Regions from separate parts of the Massilia haematophila genome, predicted to be linked through region 3. Evidence: predicted binding sites of a transcription regulator. Region 3 holds the regulator's gene; each other region holds the start of a gene.
The links. Region 3 encodes HrcA, which represses chaperone genes, less so after heat shock. Its sites were predicted from a motif close to TTAGCACTCNNNNNNNNNGAGTGCTAA; they were not measured.
Positions count from the first base shown of each region.

Region 1: a site for HrcA is predicted at 1,217-1,243, ahead of rpoH (RNA polymerase sigma factor RpoH). Genes of this name have one in related genera too.
Region 2: a site for HrcA is predicted at 1,749-1,775, ahead of groES (co-chaperone GroES). Genes of this name have one in related genera too.

Region 1 covers NZ_JBHRVV010000001.1:5,196,979-5,200,252, reverse strand. The annotation lists gene ftsX (permease-like cell division protein FtsX) at 1-884, shown strand, start outside; gene rpoH (RNA polymerase sigma factor RpoH) at 1,364-2,254, shown strand; gene pstS (phosphate ABC transporter substrate-binding protein PstS) at 2,834-3,274, opposite strand, start outside.
Region 2 covers NZ_JBHRVV010000001.1:3,166,183-3,169,456, reverse strand. The annotation lists gene groL (chaperonin GroEL) at 1-1,323, opposite strand, end outside; gene groES (co-chaperone GroES) at 1,369-1,659, opposite strand; gene ACFOPH_RS14145 (hypothetical protein) at 2,188-2,430, shown strand; gene ACFOPH_RS14140 (cell division protein ZapA) at 2,427-2,738, shown strand; RNA gene ssrS (6S RNA) at 2,785-2,966, shown strand; gene ACFOPH_RS14130 (EVE domain-containing protein) at 3,064-3,274, shown strand, end outside.
Region 3 covers NZ_JBHRVV010000001.1:3,811,927-3,815,200, forward strand. The annotation lists gene ACFOPH_RS16895 (outer membrane protein assembly factor BamE) at 1-479, opposite strand, end outside; gene fur (ferric iron uptake transcriptional regulator) at 559-993, shown strand; gene hrcA (heat-inducible transcriptional repressor HrcA) at 1,143-2,159, opposite strand; gene ACFOPH_RS16910 (HAD family hydrolase) at 2,222-2,938, opposite strand; gene ACFOPH_RS16915 (hypothetical protein) at 3,155-3,274, shown strand, end outside.

The DNA of each region.
Region 1 (3,274 bases), 1.4 Mb from region 3:
GCGCCGCGCTGTCCACCGTGCGCAAGGCGCCGGGCAGCTTCCTGTTCAACGTGCTGGTGATCGCGGTCGCCCTGACCCTGCCGTTCGCCGGCATCACCCTGCTCGAGAACGTGCGCCCGATGTCGGAGCAGCTCTCGGTTGATCCCGAGGTCAGCCTGTTCGTCAAGCCCGAGGCGACGCGCGAGCAGGCGCAGGCGATCGCGCCGCAGCTGCGCCAGATCCTGGCCGACAGCAAGGCGACGATCACCTTCATTCCGCGCGAGCGGGCGCTGGAAGAGCTGAAGGCGCGCAGCGGCCTGGCCGACGCGCTCGACACCCTGGGCGACAATCCCCTGCCCGACAGCTACGTGATGAAGCTGGCCGGCTCCTCGAACACGGCCGACGCCGCGCGCATCGACGCCGTGGTCGAGCAGCTGCACCAGCTGCCGCACGTGGACACGGTGCAGGTCGATTCGGCCTGGGTGAAACGCCTGGCCGCCCTGATGGGCATCCTGCGCTTGAGTCTCCTGCTGCTGGCGGTGACGCTGGGCGTGGTGGTGATCGCGGTGGTGTTCAACACGATCCGCCTGCAGGTGCTGACCCAGCGCGAGGAAATCGCGGTGTCGAAGCTGCTCGGCGCGACCGACAACTTCATCCACCGTCCCTTCTACTACACCGGCGCCCTGTTCGGCCTGTGCGCCGGCGCGCTGGCCCTGGCCGGCGTGGCGCTGGCCCTGCGGCCGCTGAACGGGGCGATCGCCGAGTTCGCGCGCCTGTATGCGTCGGAATTCCAGCTGGCCTTCCTCGGTCCGCTGGAACTGGCGGCCCTGCTGGCGATCAGCGCCGGCCTCGGCCTGATCGGCGCCATGCTGTCGGTGCAGCGCCACCTGGCGCGCCTGCACTGAGTTCGCGGCCTGATCCAGCCTTTCCGGGCGGACCCATGGGTCCGCCCGCGTCATTTTCCAGCCCTAGAGGCCGCTCGTCTTGTGCGCCTACTTCTCTTACCGAAGTAGGAATTTGCCTCGTAAGGCGCGGAACTCGGTGCTTCGTGCGCCAACTAACAGAAACAGGGTTTCGACAGCCCTTAGTCTGTGGCCTAACGCGATCCACAAGAGGCACACACTTGAGATAGCTCAATAGAAATGCCCCGTTTCACTCTACAGTAGAGCGGGCGCAATTAATGCTTCTAAGCAATACTTTGGCCAGACTTAAACGGGCCCCGCATTCTGGGGGTTCGCTAGCACTCACCCTTCGAGAGTGCTAATATATAACTCAAGTGAATGTAAATGGGTTCGCTTGCATCCGGATTCAAGCCGAAAAAATCAGCAGCGGGAATCGTCCCCTGCATGAGATGCAGCACAAAACACTCTACGAGGAAAAGATAATGTCCGCACAATCCGCATTGGTACCAACCGGCAGCCGTGCTCTGGGACTTGGCTTCACCGGCAATCTCGGTAACATCGACGCGTATATCTCCGCGGTGAACCGGCTGCCGATGCTGTCCCACGAGGAAGAAGTCTCGCTGGCGACGCGGCTGCGGGAAAAGAATGATCTCGACGCCGCCCAGAAGCTGGTGCTCTCGCACCTGCGCCTGGTGGTCTCGATCGCGCGCGGCTACCTGGGCTACGGCCTGCCGCACGCCGACCTGATCCAGGAAGGCAACATCGGCCTGATGAAGGCCGTGAAGCGTTTCGACCCGAACCAGGGCGTGCGCCTGGTGTCGTACGCGATGCACTGGATCAAGGCCGAGATGCACGAGTACATCCTGAAGAACTGGCGCCTGGTGAAGGTCGCGACGACCAAGGCCCAGCGCAAGCTGTTCTTCAACCTGCGCAGCAACAAGCAGGGCCTGGACGCGATGTCGCCGGGCCAGGTCGACGACCTGGCGAAGCTGCTCGGCGTCAAGCGCGAGGAAGTAATCGAAATGGAAACCCGCCTCTCGGGCCGCGACATCGCCCTGGAAGCGCCGACCGACGACGAGGACGACAAGTTCTCGCCGATCGCCTACCTGTCCTCGGACCAGCAGGAGCCGACCAAGGTGCTGGAAGCCGAGCAGGTCACGCGCCTGCAGTCCGAAGGCCTGGAAACGGCCCTGGGCAAGCTCGACCCGCGTTCGCGCCGCATCGTCGAAGCGCGCTGGCTGGCCAACGACGACGGCTCGGGCGCCACGCTGCACACCCTGGCCGAGGAATTCGGCGTGTCGGCCGAGCGTATCCGCCAGATCGAATCGGCGGCGCTGAAGAAGATGAAGGGCGCGCTGGCGGCGTACGTATAAGCTGCTTAAAGCCACGCAAAACGGCGGCTCCGCAAGGGCCGCCGTTTTTTATTGATGATGACGCCCACGGCGAGAGGTGCGTTTTCGTAGGGTGGACACCTGTGTCCACGCGGTTTCACCGGTTGATTACCAGCGCCTCTTGAACTCGCCGTGGTTTTCGTAGGGTGGGTTCTCGAACCCACGCTGTACGGAGTTTGATCAACGTTTGCGGCTAGTTCATATGGCACCGCATATCAACCGGTGAGACGGCGTGGGCTCGAGAGCCCACCCTACAAAGGCGGTACAGCGACGAATCAGCGTTTGCGGCGCATTCACGTGGCGCCGCATGGCGACCCGGTCAGACCGCGTGGGTTCAAGAACCCACCCTACCACCCTTGTAGGGTGGACCGGGCCGCGAAAGGCACCTGTGTCCACCCTACAAAACCATGACCGTTCCAGTGTCATTCAAAAGGCAAGGATCGGCGCAATTCACAAAAAAACGGCGGCCCCATCCCTGGAACCGCCGTTAAAACCTGGCCGCAAGTCACCAGCAGCCAGTCCGATCCGGGGTGTCGAGACCCCGTCCTGTGATCGTCCGGATCAGTAGATCGCGTTGCCCGAAGCGTCCTTCAGCTGGGCTTTCCATGCGCCCTGCACCAGCTTGACGACCGAGGCCGGCATCGGCACGTAGTCCAGTTCGGCGGCAGCGGCGGCGCCGTTCTTGTAGGCGTAGTCGAAGAACTTCACGACTTCCTTGCCCTTGGTCGCGTCTTCCTGGGTCTTGTGCATCAGGATGTAGGACACGCCGGTGATCGGCCAGCTGTTCTTGCCGGCGGTGTCGGTCAGGATCACGGCGAAGCCCGGGGTCTTGGTCCATTCGGCGCTGGCGGCGGCGGCCTTGAAGGCTTCGTCGTCCGGCTGCAGGTACTGGCCGTCCTTGTTCTTCAGCTGGGTGTGCGAGAGCTTGTTCTTCTTGGCGTAGGCCCATTCGACGTAGCCAATCGAGCCCTTGATGCGCTGCACGTTGGCGGCGACGCCTTC
Region 2 (3,274 bases), 650 kb from region 3:
GATCTTGATGCCTGCGTCCTGGTCCGGGTTGTCGCCCTGGATGTTCAGGTTGGCGCGAGCGCGCAGCAGGGCCACGCCGCCGCCCGGAACGATGCCTTCTTCAACGGCAGCGCGGGTTGCGTGCAGGGCGTCTTCGACGCGTGCTTTCTTTTCCTTCATTTCGACTTCGGTGGCAGCGCCAACCTTGATCACTGCAACGCCGCCGGCCAGCTTGGCCACGCGTTCCTGCAGCTTCTCGCGGTCGTAGTCCGAGGTCGCTTCTTCGATCTGGACGCGCACTTGCTTGACGCGTGCTTCGATCGCTTCAGCCGAGCCGGCGCCGTCGATGATGATGGTGTTTTCCTTGCCGACTTCGATACGCTTGGCCTGGCCCAGTTCCGCCAGCGTGACCTTTTCCAGGGTCAGGCCGACTTCTTCTGCGATCACCTGGCCACCGGTCAGGATGGCGATGTCTTCCAGCATGGCCTTGCGACGGTCGCCGAAGCCAGGAGCCTTGACGGCAACGGTCTTCAGGATGCCGCGGATGTTGTTGACGACCAGGGTCGCCAGCGCTTCGCCTTCGATGTCTTCGGCGATGATCATCAGCGGACGGCCAGCCTTGGCAACTTGCTCCAGCACCGGCAGCAGGTCACGGATGTTCGAGATCTTCTTGTCGCACAGCAGGACGAACGGATTCTCGTGGATGGCGACTTGCTTGTCCGGGTTGTTGATGAAGTACGGCGACAGGTAGCCGCGGTCGAACTGCATGCCTTCGACGATGTCCAGCTCGTCGTTCAGCGACTTGCCGTCTTCGACGGTGATGACGCCTTCCTTGCCGACTTTTTCCATCGCTTCAGCGATGCGCTCGCCGATCGATGCGTCCGAGTTGGCCGAGATCGCGCCGACCTGGGCGATTTCCTTCGAGGTGGTGCACGGCTTGGCGATCTTCTTCAGTTCTTCGACGGTCGCGGTGACGGCCTTGTCGATGCCGCGCTTCAGGTCCATCGGGTTCATGCCGGCGGCAACGAACTTCATGCCTTCGCGCACGATGGCTTGTGCCAGCACGGTCGCGGTGGTGGTGCCGTCGCCGGCGTTGTCGCTGGTCTTCGAAGCGACTTCCTTGACCATCTGCGCGCCCATGTTCATGAGCTTGTCTTTCAGTTCGATCTCTTTCGCGACCGAGACGCCGTCCTTGGTGACGGTCGGTGCGCCGAATGCACGGTCGAGCACGACGTTGCGGCCTTTCGGGCCCAGGGTGACCTTGACTGCGTTGGCGAGGATGTTGACGCCTTCGACCATCTTGGCGCGCGCTGCGTCGCCGAACACTACTTCTTTAGCTGCCATTTTGTATTTCTCCAGTTATTCGTGAACTGTTTTATTCAGGGAGGATTACGAGACCAGAACGGCCATGATGTCTTCTTCGCGCATCACCAGCAGCTCCTGGCCATCGACCTTGACGGCCTGGCCCGAGTACTTGCCGAACAGGACGCGGTCGCCGACTTTCACTTCCAGCGCGCGCACCTGGCCGTTGTCCTGCACCTTGCCGTTGCCGATTGCCAGGATTTCACCCTGGTCCGGCTTTTCCGCCGCTGCATCAGGGATGATCAGGCCCGAGGCAGTCTTGGTTTCCTGGTCGAGACGCTTCACGATAACGCGATCGTGCAGAGGGCGAAGGTTCATGCAAAACTCCTTTATTCAGTGGTTTGGACTAGCTATTTATCTGCGTTGTATGCCGCATCGTGTAATGACGCTGCGGCTCGAAAGAGTTGTTAGCACTCTCTACTAACGAGTGCTAATTATAGGGACGATAATGGGGCATTTCAAGCGCACCCGTTGTGAAATTCACCCGACCGTTTGTCAAAGCGCAAACCGCCGAGGTGACGCGGCGCTTGTCCCGCAGGGTCTACCCCGCAGACACAAGGCGGCAAGGGTAGCACTGAAACATTCTGCGTTGACGCACTGTTGCCGGGGTGCTTGAGTGAGGTCAAGGATGTTTGGAAATATCCTCGTAGGGTGGGCACTTGTGCCCACGCGGTCTCATCGGTTGAGGAGCGGCGCCTCCATTGAAGTCGCTTGCAGTATCGACTCCCGGCCGGGATGGCGCTTTGCAAGCGTTCAATCCGCGTGGGCTCGAGAGCCCACCCTACGAAGGCCCGCACAACACGCTATCCTGTTGACTGTCAAACCTTATCAGTCCTATAGTTACGAATGATTTCCGAATTCCAAGACCTATCTGACAAGATCGAGCGGCTCGCCGGGCTCGTCGGGGCGTTGCGCAGCGAGAATGCGCATCTTCAGCAGACCAATGTCGTGCTCAACGAAGTGAACGCGGCGCTCCTCGAGCGTCTGGTCGAGGCCCAGCGCCGGCTGGAAGCCGTGATCGAGCAATTGCCCGCGCCGGCCGGGGAAGAAGAAGACGCCGAACCGACCGACACCGAGGCCACCCGATGATTTACCTGGACGTTACGATCATGGGCCAGCCCTACCGCCTGGCCTGCAAGGAAGGCGAGCAGGCAACGCTGCGCGACGCCGTGCGCTACCTCGATGGCAAGATGATCGCACTGCGCGACTCGGGCAAGGTGAAGGGCACCGACCGCATCGCCGTCATGGCGGCGCTGAGCGTGGCTGCCGAATTCCTGTCGGTCAAGTCGCCGCAAGGTCCGCTGTCGGACATGACGATGCTTGAAGTGAAACAAAAACTCGCCGCCATGCATAGCGTGCTCGACCAGGCCCTGGCGCCGCAAGAAAATTTGCCCTGAAGGTCCAAATTCGTTTGACATGCCGGTTCAAGCGAGTAAACTGCGAGGCACCCTGCGGTGTTCGAGATTGCCATATATTCCTTGAACCATTTTTGTGCATCGGTTGCGGGATCATGTTCGATGGGCGTGAGCGTCGCTAGTCCGACGAACCCGAAATTGAGCTAACTGCGACCACCTTGAACCGTCAGGTTCTGGGATGCCGGCATAAACGGCACAGGCGGGGCTATTATTCCAAAAGACGGTTGCGCGCATTTGCACGCAGCCGTTTTTTTTATGTCCGCGCGCTTTTTGGAAAAGCGTGTCTTTTTCATGGAGTGAAGCAGCGATGCGCTATTGGTTGATGAAATCCGAGCCGGATGAAGTCAGTTTCGACGACGTCCTGGCCGCACCCGGGCAAACGGTCGCCTGGTTCGGCGTGCGCAATTACCAGGCACGGAATTTCATGCGCGATGCGATGCAACCCGGCGACGGTGTCCTGTTTTATCACTCGAGTTGCGCGGTGCCCGGCGTCGCCGGTATTGCGCAGGTCGCGAGCG
Region 3 (3,274 bases):
CCGTCGAAGCGCTCGACGACGTTGTCCTTGAAGTAGACGGTCACGCGGCTGGTGGTCAGTTCGCCGTTGCCGCGCGCCAGGTAGAAGGGGTAGTCCCAGCGGTCGGCATGGAACATGTCGGCCAGCATCGGCGAGCCGAGGATGAAGCGCACCTGGTCGCGGGTCTGGCCAACTTTCAACTGGTCCAGCATTTCCTGCGAGACGAAATTACCCTGCTGGATGTCCGGACGGTAGGGCGAGAATATCCACAGGAATTTCTGCAGCTTGGTCACCCTGGTCGTCTGGGCGCCGGCATTCGCGAGCGCGGCCGCCTTGTCGGCATCGGATTCCACTGCCGCCGCCTCGGTGCTGACCGGCGCGGCCGGCTTGGTCTGGTTGCGCCAGGATGCGCAGCCGGACAGCAGCAGCGTGCATGCGAGGCCCGCGGCGAGCGCAGCCCGGGCATAAGGACGGTGTTCTACGGCATGGGTGACGCGCATATGTAACCTCAAAACGTTTAAGCGAGAGCTTCCAAAACGCTATATCATAAAGCACTCCGCCCATCTACGAGTAACAAACATGAGTAACAAACCTACCGACCTGAAGGCGAGCGGCCTGAAGGCGACCCTGCCACGCCTGAAGATCCTGGAAATTTTCCAGAACAGCGAAGTGCGGCACCTGACGGCGGAAGACGTGTATAAAATCCTGCTGGCCGACAACATGGACGTGGGCCTGGCGACTGTCTATCGCGTGCTGACCCAGTTCGAACAGGCCGGCTTGCTGAACCGCAACCATTTCGAAACCGGCAAGGCGATCTACGAGCTCAACGCCGGCTCGCACCACGACCACCTCGTCTGTCTCGACTGCGGCCATGTCGAAGAGTTCTTCGACGAAGAGATCGAGTCGCGCCAGAACAAAATCGCCGTCGAACGCGGCTTCAAGATCGCCGAGCACGCGCTGGCGATCTACGGCAACTGCATCAAGACGGCGTGCCCGCATCGCGGCAATAACTGATCGGAGCTTCTTCGCTTCAAAGAACAACGGCGCCGCGGCGCCGTTTTTTATTGTTTGCGTACGACGAAGGCCGTAGGGTGGGCACCCCGTGCCCACCAGAACCATGCGCAAACGCGATGCCAACATTCGGTGGGCACGGGGCGCCCACCCTACGAATGACTCAGCGCGTTCGACAGCAGCTTGGCCGTGATGTCGACGATCGGGATCACGCGCTCGTAGGCCATGCGCGTGGGGCCGATCACGCCCAGGGTGCCGACGATCCTGCCGTTCACCTCGTAGGGAGCGGTGACCACGCTCATTTCGTCCATCGGCACCAGGTTCGACTCGCCGCCGATGAAGATCTGCACGCCGCCGGCGCGGCTGGAGACGTCGAGCAGCTGCATCAGACCGGTCTTCTGCTCGAACATCTCGAACAGCTGGCGCAGCGAACTCATGTTCGACGACAGGTCCGACACCGACAGCAGGTTGCGTTCGCCGGCGATCACCATGTCCTCGCCTTCGGCCATCGCTTCGCTGCCGGCCTCGACCGCGACCGTCATCAGGCCGCCGATGTCGTCGCGCAACTGGCGCAGTTCGCCGGCCAGGCGCGCGCGCACCTCGTCGAACGAGAGGCCGGCATAGTTCTGGTTCAGGTAGTTGGCCGACTGCACCAGCTGGGCCGGCGTGTAGTCGACGTCGGTGTGCAGCAGGCGATTCTGCACGTCGCCGCGCGGATCGACGATGACGAGCAGGATGCGGCGCTCGGACAGGCGCAGGAATTCGATCTGCTGGAACACCGATTCGCGCCGCGGGCTCTGCACCACGCCGGCGAACTGGGTGAGCGACGAGAGCATCTGCGCCGCGTTGGCGATGATCTTCTGGGGCTGCTGGGCCGCCAGGCGCATGCGCTCGGCGTCGACGCCCTGCTCGTTCAGGTGCTGCACGGTGAGCAAGGTATCGACGAACAGGCGGTAGCCGCGCGGCGTGGGCACGCGGCCGGCCGAGGTATGGGGACTGGCGACGTAGCCCATCTCCTCGAGGTCGGCCATGATGTTGCGGATCGTGGCCGGCGACAGGTCCAGGCCCGAAATCTTCGACAGCGCGCGCGACCCGACCGGCTGGCCATCGGCGATGTAGCGCTCGACCAGGGCTTTCAGCAGGGTTTGGGCACGGGTATCAAGTTGCATGGGAGGGAGAAGCGGAAAATGGTTCCGCTCCTATTATGCACCTTAGTCCGACGCCTGTGCAGTCAGCCGTGCTCTTGCCTGAGCCAGGCCAGCAGTTCGTCGAAATTGGCGGCGATGGCGTCCGGCTGCACGCCCTCCTCCAGGTGGCGCCGGCTGGCGGTGCGGTTCATCCACACCGCGCGCAGCCCAGCGCGCTGGGCGCCCTGCACGTCGAGGATGAGGTCGTCGCCGACGTATACCGCCTCGTGCGGCGCCACGCCCAGCGCCGCACAGCCGGCGTGGAAGATCGCCGGATCCGGCTTGGCGCGGCCGAAGCGCGGCGCCGCCACCGAGGCATCGAAATGGTGGGCCAGGCCGATGGTCTGCAAGTCGGCATTGCCATTGGTGATCGAACCGATCAGGACCCTGCCCTTCAGGCCCGACAGGCCCGGCAGCACGTCGTCGTAGGGAACCACGGCATTGCGCGCGGCGAAGAATTCGGTCATCGCCAGTTCCACCTTGGACAGGTCCTCGCCGACCTGCTCGAAGGCGGCCTCCAGCCCGACGCGGCGCAGCGCGCCCAGGTCGAGCTGCAACTCGGGGCGCTGCGCCAGCAGTTCCAGGCGCGCCTGGCGCAGGCTGTCGATGGTGAAGCGCTCGGCCACGCGCGGCGCGTTGGCGGCGAGCCAGGCGAACAGGATCTGCTCGGCCTGCAGGATCACGGGGGCGATCGGCCACAGGGTATCGTCCAGGTCGAACAGGACGGCTCGGGGCCAGGGGCGGCGGGGCGTGGTCGTCATCGGGTGGCATGCTGAAGAGGGCGAACAGAGCATAGCGAGGCCCGCGCCGAAATGCAAACGCACGCCAGGGCGCGCCGTTGCCGTTACACCGTGATACAAACGACGATGAGCCCGGCCCTTGTCAAATGCTCTAAAATGATGGGCAAAACTCAAGCATTCGACGCGGCACGGACGCCGTAGCGCGTCTTGTCCAGTTCCCTTTTATTTGGAGAAATTATGATGCGTTCCCCCCTGCGTGCCGGCCTCGCGCTCGCATGCGCGCTGAGCCTGTCCGCCTGCGGCGGCGGTGACGGCGAGTTCTACCTGGGCGGTACTGTTAGCAACAATACGATGGCA